Regions from separate parts of the Paenibacillus sp. J22R3 genome, predicted to be linked through region 2. Evidence: a T-box and tRNA genes for the amino acid it is inferred to sense, from the RefSeq annotation. Region 2 holds a T-box; the other regions hold tRNA genes.
What was found. The T-box of region 2 lies ahead of leuS (leucine--tRNA ligase). A T-box ahead of a tRNA ligase gene usually reads a tRNA of that ligase, here a tRNA-Leu.

Region 1 (3,276 bases), on a different contig from region 2:
AAACGACGTGTTGCCTACTACAATATGCGAATTGAAGATACCATACATGAATGAGGTCGTTGCCAGAACCTGCTCGTTCATCCGATCGTTATTGCCTGTCATCATAATATGGCCATGCGGACGTTCTACGCGAAGCTCTTTGTCCTTAAGGACAACATGCTCGTGCGTAGGCGTAAAGAAGGACAACAATGTCTCTCCATCCCACTCTTCCTGTTGACGCGATGGGTAACGCTGCTCAATCTCGGCTTCGGTCAGTGATGCTGACTGAAGCGGCTGTCCGACAGTCGAATGAAGCGAAACCTTCTCTACCTCTTGAACAGCGTCCAGCGGCGACTGTGAATCTGCCCATGCCCAAGCTTCCGCAATCTCATCACCAAATTCAAGCGCAGCAACTGCATCGGCATGATTGTCCTCATATAGGCCATAGAATACGACGCGTGCTGAGCCATCCAGTTGTATCCGTTCCGATTGCAGTGCCGCATAAGCAAACTCATATTGGTAGACCTGGTTCGCTAATGATGCCTGCATAAGGCCTGCTGCCTCATTGGTTTCTTTGTACGACAATCCGAACAGCTGGAATCCATCTGTGGAGTAGCCGATTGCGCCTGTCAGCGCCCCCTGCTGCAAATACGGGAATTTCCCTTGCTGGGGTTGGTTCTGTCTGGAGCAAATGACGAAGCCTTTGCTCGTGTCTTCAAATACCGAATGACCGATATACTGCGATACATAAGCTTCATTAGATCGAACAGCGCCTCGATTGGCAATGCCGATATCTTGTCCATATACAACATCCGCTTGAATGCCGTCACCGGTTAAGGCAATATCCCAGAACCAGATGCCGCGATCCGATAACCGGAAAATGACCTTGTAGGAAACGCCCTTCGCAGAGCCCTCCCACACGGCAGCATGCTCGGAATACGCAAAGCGGCTTTGAGATTGGACGCCTAACAGCGGAAGAACTTCCGCAATCGTCCCATCTTCGGCGAATAGTCTTAGATACACATTGTTAAACGATCCGTCGATGGCATTGGAGAGTACTTGATTGATCAGTACATCCCCGTGAGAGGCCTGATACAAGTCTCCGCTGTTCAAAAAAGTAAACTGCAGGCCTCCCCCGCTTAATGAGATTCTGGAAAGGGATTTGCTCGTTTCGACTGAGTTGTTCACGTTAGTCCACTCTCATTTCCATTTTATTCGTTTGTTTTGGTGAAACGTATCACCAATTCTATAATACCATGTTCGGCACCATTCTCGCATGATGGAATTTACAAAAAAAGGGGAAGTGACGACGAAAAGTCACTTCCCCTTTGCCTGTTCTATTCGTTCTTCATTTATCCTCGTTCTCAAGCAGCTCATAAAATTGTGCCACACGATTAAACACGCCATCCGGTAATATATCATAAACCGAGCTTTGATACGTAGATAACCAACGTACGCCATACGTACGAAGCCCGGCTGCCTTACCGGCGAGAATGTCTGCATTACTATCCCCGACAAATATGGCACTCGATTTATCTACAGCCAATATGTGCAGCGCTTTATGTATACCCTCAGGGTCCGGTTTCGGTTTGTTGACGTCATCGCCTGTAATCGTGACATCAAAAAGTCGTTGTAATTGTAACGACTCGGATGAAATTTCAAACGCACGTCTGCTTTTCCCGGTGATGACGCCGATTTTCACACCTTGCTCCTTCAGAAAATGAAGTAAATCTACCAGTTCCTGTTCATTAGGAAAGTTATGATCATGACCCTTCTCATATAACGTGTAATAATCCTCAATAGCCTGTAAGACTGAAGCTTTATTTGTGAAGTTCTCACCTATAATGCCTTCCTCTGTCGGACCGAACATGGTAACAAGCTCATCGTTTGTAACCTCTCGATGATCATGCTGTTTAAACACGGTTCTAAAGGCACTAAACGATAATGGCAATGTGTCGGCGAGCGTTCCATCAAAATCAAATAAGACCGCTTGAATGGACATAACGAGAACTCCTCCTTGTTAGATAAAGGGAATCCTATCCATCATATCAGATTCAGATGATGCCTAAACGGCAAAAAACCTGAAGTCCCTTATGAATCAAGGAATTTCAGGTTTTTCTGAGGTATGCGGTCGGAGGGATTTGAACCCTCACGCCTTGTGAGCGCCACCCCCTCAAGATGGTGTGTCTGCCGTTCCACCACGACCGCGAAGTGATATGTGATTATCCATATCGAATGAGGTAAAAGTGAGCCATGTAGGACTCGAACCTACGACACCCTGATTAAAAGTCAGGTGCTCTACCAACTGAGCTAATGGCTCATAAATGGTGACCCGTAGGGGACTCGAACCCCTGTTACCTCCGTGAAAGGGAGGTGTCTTAACCACTTGACCAACGGGCCTAATCTTCATCGTTTTTCGACAAGCTTTTCAAACGACAAGTGTTATTATATCTAAACCATAAAGCAATAGCAAGCATTTTTTTCAATTCATTTCACAACTTATATTTTACATTTATACCCATAATAATACAGCGCTTCGCACATCGATACGTTCCCCTAAAAACCTACTAACTATTCCATATTAGCTTGTTTTTCTTCCGCAGATCTGAGTACACTAGTAGTAATAAAGGAGGAGAAACAAATTGACCACCACTAGCACTACTGCGAATATGGAAATCGGAATTAGCACTTTCTTAGAAGCAACCAATGATCTTACAACCGGTAAAGCCGTTAACCATGCGGAGAGATTGCGGCATGCGGTTGAAGAAATCGTTCTCGCCGATCAGGTAGGACTTGATGTCTATGGAGTCGGGGAGCATCATCGCTCGGATTATGCCGGCTCCGCGCCAGCTATTGTACTTGCTGCTGCAGCTGCTATGACGAAACGCATTCGACTCACAAGCGCGGTGACCGTTCTGTCCTCTGATGATCCGGTCCGTGTCTATCAATCCTTCTCAACCCTAGACGGCATTTCGAACGGGCGTGCGGAAATTATGGCCGGCCGTGGTTCGTTTATAGAGTCCTTCCCGCTCTTCGGTTATGATCTACACGATTATGATGAATTGTTTGAAGAGAAGCTGGAGCTGCTGCTCGCAATTCGCGACTCAGAGAAAGTAAGCTGGCGCGGCGGCCATCGGCCGGCCTTCCAAAATCTCGGCGTCTATCCACGCTCGGTCCAGCAACCGCTGCCGGTATGGATTGCGAGCGGCGGAAATCCGGAATCCGCGGTCAGAGCCGGTATGCTCGGACTGCCAATTGCGTTTGCGATTATCGGCGGCATGCCTGAGAGCTTCGCTC
Region 2 (3,276 bases):
CGGTACTACGATGAAGCTTAAGCTGGCACGAGAAGTTTCGCCTTATGGTTATTTCATGACCGATGGCGAATCGGAAGTGCTGCTGCACTATACCGAGCTTGTCGGACATCGTCCGCAAATCGGACAGTCTTATGATGTATTTCTGTTCTTCGATTCGGAGGATCGCATTGCCGCAACGATGAAGACGCCTCTCATTCAGCTCGGCACCGTGGCGAGGCTCGCGATAGCGGATATTCATCCGCGAATCGGTGCGTTTCTCGAGATGGGCCTTGGCCGTCAGCTTCTGCTGCCATTGTCTGAGCAGCCGGAACTAAAGGAGCTTCGACCGAAACGCGGTGACGAGGTTCACGTCATTCTTGCCCATGACAAAATCGGCCGTCTTGTTGCTAAGGTAGCCTTCGAGGAAGAACTCTCGGAGCTGGCCTTCCATGCGCCGCAAGCTTGGCATAACACCTGGGTTGAGGGCTGGGTAACGAAGACGCTTAAGATCGGCTCGTTCGTGATGATTGACGGCGGCGTTATCGGTTTTGGCGCATACGGCTTTATCCCTGCGGAAGAGCGTACTCGATTGCTTCGACTCGGCGAGCGTGTAAAAGCACGCGTCACTTTCGTTCGCGAGGATGGACGTGTGAATTTGTCCATGAATCAGCGTAAAGAAGTGGGTCGGGTTGAAGACTCGGAACGGATTCTTGCCTTCTTGAAGGAGCGTCCAAAAGGCGCAATGCCATATTCGGATGAAACGCAAGCCGAGATCATTAAGGAGAAATTCGGCATCAGCAAAGGCGCGTTCAAACGAGCGATCGGTAAGCTGATGCGCGAAGGACTCGTAGTCCAAGAGGGAAGCTGGACGAAGCTGACTGAACAAGCAGCGACGGCGGCGGTTACGACGCATTCTGCGGCAACCTCGGAAGACGCGGGGGAATAGAGATGGAAGCCTATCGGCATTTCGCCTCCGTATATGACAGGCTGATGGAAGAGATGCCGTATCCGCAGTGGTTGAAGTTTGCAGAGGATTGCTGGACGCGGTACGGAACGCCGAAGACCGTCGTTGATCTGGGATGCGGAACAGGAAGCATTGCGATTCCTCTGGCACGAAGCGGTCACCAAGTCTTCGCGATTGATCTTTCCTCCGATATGCTGACTATTGGGCAAAGCAAATGGGGGGATGAACCTTCACGCAGCGGCGGCACGATTACTTGGCTTCAGCAGGATATGACCGAGTGGGAGATTGGCGAACAGGTCGACTCCGTCATCTCATTCTGCGATTGTATCAACTATCTGACGGAGGAAGATGAAGTTCAAGCTGCTTTCCAAGCCACCTATGAGGGCTTGAAGTCCGGGGGGTTGTTCCTCTTTGATGTTCATGCGCCGAAGACGTTAGCCAGGTATGCTGCGGAGCAGCCGTTTGTACTCGATGAACCGGATGTGGCTTACATCTGGACGTGCGAGCTTGATGAAGAGCGGGTAGAAATCGAGCATCGGCTTACGATATTTGCGCAGGAGAGCGGCTCGCGAGACAACAGTTATTCTCGCATCGAGGAGATACACGTCCAGCGGGCGTATGACGCGGAGTGGATTCGGGAATCACTGCTAATGGCAGGCTTCAGCCGTGTAGATCAATTTGCGGATTTTACGATGAATGAGGCTGATTCGGAATCAGAACGGCTGTTTTTTGCGGCAATCAAGTGAATATGACCGATTCCGGGCGTTCTATGCCTTGACATGACAGGATTCGCTTCATTATAATCGAACTATCTATTTAGGTGTTGAAGAGGAGCAGTAGCTTTAGCAGCGTTTGGAACAGAGAGCCGGCGGTAGGTGCAAGCCGGACCAACGTGAAGTGAACTCGCCTTGGAGCCGCGCGTGAACACGATTGCAGTGGTAAACGTGCCGTTTCGCCTGCGTTAAGGGCAAAGAGTGAGCAGCGACAAAGCATGTCGTTTGCTAACTAGGGTGGTACCACGGGAGAATAGTCTCCCGTCCCTAGCGTTGTCGCTAGGGACGGGAGTTTTTTTTGTTTTCTGATAAGGACTGGTTTGGCATGGAAGAGAGAATAGGGAGGCAATTCGTATGACACAGGAACGCCAAGAGCAGCAGGGGTATAACCCCTTAGTCATTGAGCCGAAATGGCAGAAGCATTGGGATGAGAACAAGTCGTTTAAGACGACCGAGGATGCAGGGAAACCGAAATTCTACGCGCTTGATATGTTCCCTTATCCATCCGGAGCGGGACTTCATGTCGGCCATCCGGAAGGTTATACCGCAACAGATATCGTCTCGCGTTATAAGAGGATGAGAGGCTATAACGTGCTTCATCCGATGGGCTGGGATGCATTCGGCTTACCGGCTGAGCAGCATGCACTGGATACAGGTGAGCATCCGCGTGAGATTACGGTCAAGAACATCAACAATTTCCGCCGTCAAATTAAATCGCTTGGTTTCTCTTACGATTGGGACCGCGAGTTCAGCACAACAGATCCGGATTACTATAAGTGGACGCAATGGATCTTTATCCAGCTGTTCAATAAAGGGTTGGCGTATGTAGCTGAAGTGCCTGTTAACTGGTGTCCGGCGCTTGGAACGGTTCTTGCCAATGAGGAAGTGATCAACGGCCTCAGCGAGCGCGGCAACCATCCGGTTATTCGCAAGCCGATGCGCCAATGGGTGCTGCGGATTACGGAATATGCGGAACGTTTGCTTGAAGATTTGGAAGAGCTGGATTGGACCGAGAGCATTAAAGATATGCAGCGCAACTGGATTGGTAAATCCAAAGGTGCGGAAGTTACATTCGCGATCGACGGACATGATGCTTCGCTTGTCGTATTTACGACACGTCCCGATACCCTGTTCGGTGCGTCCTATTGCGTACTTGCACCGGAGCATGAGCTGGTAGATGTGATTACAACTTCTGCGCAGCAAGCTGCCGTGAAGAATTATCAAGAGACAGCCGCGCGCAAGAGCGATCTTGAACGTACGGATCTGAATAAAGACAAGAGCGGCGTATTCACGGGTGCTTATGCAGTCAATCCGGTGAACGGTGCGCTTGTTCCGATCTGGATTGCCGATTACGTCCTTGCCGGTTATGGCACGGGTGCAATTATGGCCGTTCCGGGACATGACCAACGCGACTGGGAATTCGCTAAGCAGTTCGATCTGCCGATTGTTGAAGTTGTTCAAGGCGGCGATGTGCTGGCTGAAGCTTATGCAGGCGACGGTCCGCATGTGAATTCCGGATTCCTGGACGGTCTCAGCAATGAAGCTGCGATTGCACGCGCT
Region 3 (3,276 bases), on a different contig from region 2:
CCAGATTGCCTGCCGGCGCTGAGAGGCCGCCATCCCATTCGGAACCATTCGATCCATAAGACAGGAAGCTTATACTTGTGTCAGCGAAGTTGTTTGCACTGGTGCCCCAGTTGATACTCCACCAGATTTCTCCACTACTGAATCCCCAATTGCCTGTAGTACCAGCATAAGGCGGGGCCATTAAAGAACTGGTTTGTCCGGAATTGGGGGCTGCGGGCTTCACCCAAACGCCCATCGTAAGATCATTTACACTCGCGAAAGGAGTGCCGTAGTCGATTGTAATTCCGTTCTGGCCTGCTTGGTCATTGGAGAACGCGGAAGTATTGCCTCGGCCATTTGGATTCCAAGCGTAGTTGTTTAATGTCGCTGATAGATCGCCCGACAGGGCACTGGAGCTCGAGCCATTCCCCTCATTGAAGGGGAATAGAATCTCGCCTTGGAAGGGATCGCCTTCGGTAGGGGTATCTGCGAAAGCAGTCGCGGGCAGTAGTGTTAGTGCCACTAGCAAAATACTAAGAACCAAAGCAGTCAGACGCGATGCCAGGCGTGATTTCAGATTGTGCTTGTTCATATTATTATCCCTTCTGTGGTATATTTTGTGAAAACATTCATGGTCTATCATCAGGGCAAGCTTGTTAATCCCCTCCCAACATTTCGTCGTACGGATTGTAACGCAGCAAGCGTTTATTCATTGTCAACTTGTATTTTAGAGTCAGAAGCAAACGGAGAAAATGAACTATTCTACGATTTTCGGACGAAACATATTGCAGCCCTCTCCTACGCCTCTTTATTTTGATTGGAATCAAGCTAGCAAAAAACGGCTATTCTTTGACGGGCAGCCGTTCCATAAAACACCTCAACAACGAAAAAAGGTTCCAGCTCTCTTCGAGCTGGAACCTTTATATTTCAAAACTTGTGTACAAATATATTAACTTATATTCAAAAAAAATAAAAAATTACAATCTAGTAGAACGATATGGTAATTTCATCTAGGTAGATTGTCGTTGAAAATGTCAAAAGAGTTCATTTTGTAGTTGAATTTTAATAGGCTATAATTTAATATCAAATATGGCTCCCCTATATTCCACGATTTGCTATTTGGTCATGGAAACCATTCGTCATTGATTGTTACTTTTATATGTTTTTAGCACCACCATTGGAGATTTATTTATTACTCAATTTCAATGGAGGACTATGACTATGAAAAAAGCGAATGTAGTGTTTTATAGGAAGTCACACACATCGATGAATGTTGCCAAGGTGGCCCGTTCCTTAGCTAAAACTTTTTTTAATTTAGCTTTTGCGGAAATTATTAAAGCAATCGTTCAACACGTTGTGTAAAGACATCAGCTCTCTTTATTAGGGGGCTGATGTCTTTAATTTGGTTCAATAATTAGTGCTGCCAAAAAAGTCTTTCTCAAGCAACTCCATTGTTGCTGGCGCTGATTTTTTAACTTTCGTGATACGCATAATAAAAATACCTCCCTTGATTATCTGATCTAGTCAGATACTGCAAAGGAGGTATTATAAGCTTTTACGAAAATCCTGTGTGGTAAGTTTAAACGCACAGGATTTGATGTTTTAAGTATACATACAAGCACCCTTAAAAAATAAAAAAACCTTGAATCATCAAGGTTTCTTGTTGGATGCCGAGGACGGGAATCGAACCCGTACGGTGGTCACCCACCGCAGGATTTTAAGTCCTGTGCGTCTGCCAGTTCCGCCACCCCGGCATGTTCATGATTGTGGAATGGTGGGCCCTGAGGGACTCGAACCCCCGACCAATCGGTTATGAGCCGACCGCTCTAACCAACTGAGCTAAGGGCCCTTACGATAATAATCGAAAGGTTGGTTGCGGGGGCAGGATTTGAACCTGCGGCCTTCGGGTTATGAGCCCGACGAGCTACCGAGCTGCTCCACCCCGCGATAACACTCATTCACTACAAATCATTCAATGGCGACAAGAAATAATATACTATATGATGCATGAATAAGTCAAGTATATTTTTATGGCAGAAATCGAACGCCGAATCTTCCTTTGCGCGAACGAAATACTTCGATCTCTTGCGGACATTCATAACCGTATACCCACCAGTCGTTTTCCATCCGTCTAACCAGACATCCGGCTTGAAATTTGGTTTCATACAGACGCCCCCAATATATCCACTTCATGTCACTTACTCCCTTCTTCGCCGTTTCGCTTAGAATGCCCCATTTTCGGAAAAAACAAGCATCGGCTCTGAACGATCCGACAAAGATATAAAAAACCGCATCGACGCAAGATGCGCCAATGCGGTTGCTCCACTATAATTTAGCCTTTACCGCCGTAAACATTAATGCCTACGCCGCCTCCGCCATCAACCGGCTCAAGCGGACCATTCGGATTGTCCTTGATCTTCTGCAGCATGGCATCCCCTTTGGTCTGCCATTCTTTAAGCGCCTCTTCGACGGATTTCTTCTTCTGTATGACTTCCTGGAAGAGTGGCTGTGCAAACTGTTGAACCTGATAGAGGTTCGGCTTCTCGCGGTAGAGCTTCTCAAGCGTGATATCCTGCGGTGGAATCGGTTTAAGGGTGTAGAAGGCCTCGATGTTATAGTTCATGCCGTCCTTCGGCTTCAGGAACGATTTACGTGCTACCATCTCATACGTGCTGCGGGATTTCAGCTTCGCCCATTCCTTGCTGTTGTTGAACTGGATGAAGTCCCAAGCATCGTCGCTGTTCTGTGCATTGGCGCTGATCGCCATTAGATTGTTCAAGTAGATGCTGCCGCCAATACCAGGAGCTTCCTCGAAAGTCGGGATCGTCACGACATCCCAATCCGGGGATGGAATCTTAGGGTTCTTAGTGGCATAATCTTTCGCTCTGGACAGCTCATTCACATAGTCATAGCCGCCGATCATCATGGCGATGCGACCGCTGATGAATAGATCGTTCTGGAACGGGTTAAATGCGACTTCTTTGTCCCTGGCAATGCCACCGCCGCCACCGTTGTTCATATCTTCTTGGGTAGGTACGATTTTCTCTTGGTACAATGCGGCTACTTCACTCCACACTTTGCGCCATTGCGGTGTATCTACGGTCATCTTCTCTGCTTTATTGTCAAACATCTTAAGCTGAAGAGGTGCCGAGTAGGTTTGCGAATCCCAGAACGGGTCTCCGCTCCAACGATTGAACGAGAATCCGAATTTACGCTCTGCCCCTTCGCCCTTCGCTACCTGTTTGGCCTTCGTAAGGATATCTGTCCAAGTCATGCCGTCTGTCGGCGGCGTAACAC

Region 1: it encodes a tRNA-Leu, which carries the amino acid that the T-box ahead of leuS (leucine--tRNA ligase) is inferred to sense. The anticodon was not compared.
Region 3: it encodes a tRNA-Leu, which carries the amino acid that the T-box ahead of leuS (leucine--tRNA ligase) is inferred to sense. The anticodon was not compared.

Annotation. Positions count from the first base shown of each region.
Region 1 covers NZ_JBWDNS010000003.1:320,456-323,731, forward strand. Annotated here, with positions in the region: gene AC0YN4_RS16225 (GH36-type glycosyl hydrolase domain-containing protein) at 1-1,167, opposite strand, end outside; gene AC0YN4_RS16230 (HAD family hydrolase) at 1,328-1,981, opposite strand; tRNA gene AC0YN4_RS16235 (tRNA-Leu) at 2,106-2,187, opposite strand; tRNA gene AC0YN4_RS16240 (tRNA-Lys) at 2,227-2,299, opposite strand; tRNA gene AC0YN4_RS16245 (tRNA-Glu) at 2,305-2,379, opposite strand; gene AC0YN4_RS16250 (LLM class flavin-dependent oxidoreductase) at 2,649-3,276, shown strand, end outside.
Region 2 covers NZ_JBWDNS010000009.1:93,448-96,723, reverse strand. Annotated here, with positions in the region: gene AC0YN4_RS28525 (CvfB family protein) at 1-925, shown strand, start outside; gene AC0YN4_RS28520 (class I SAM-dependent DNA methyltransferase) at 928-1,689, shown strand; T-box leader at 1,758-1,988, shown strand; gene leuS (leucine--tRNA ligase) at 2,071-3,276, shown strand, end outside.
Region 3 covers NZ_JBWDNS010000001.1:1,690,040-1,693,315, forward strand. Annotated here, with positions in the region: gene AC0YN4_RS07955 (LamG-like jellyroll fold domain-containing protein) at 1-571, opposite strand, end outside; gene AC0YN4_RS07960 (hypothetical protein) at 1,201-1,341, shown strand; tRNA gene AC0YN4_RS07965 (tRNA-Leu) at 1,648-1,733, opposite strand; tRNA gene AC0YN4_RS07970 (tRNA-Ile) at 1,752-1,828, opposite strand; tRNA gene AC0YN4_RS07975 (tRNA-Met) at 1,850-1,926, opposite strand; gene AC0YN4_RS07980 (hypothetical protein) at 2,008-2,172, opposite strand; gene AC0YN4_RS07985 (ABC transporter substrate-binding protein) at 2,312-3,276, opposite strand, start outside.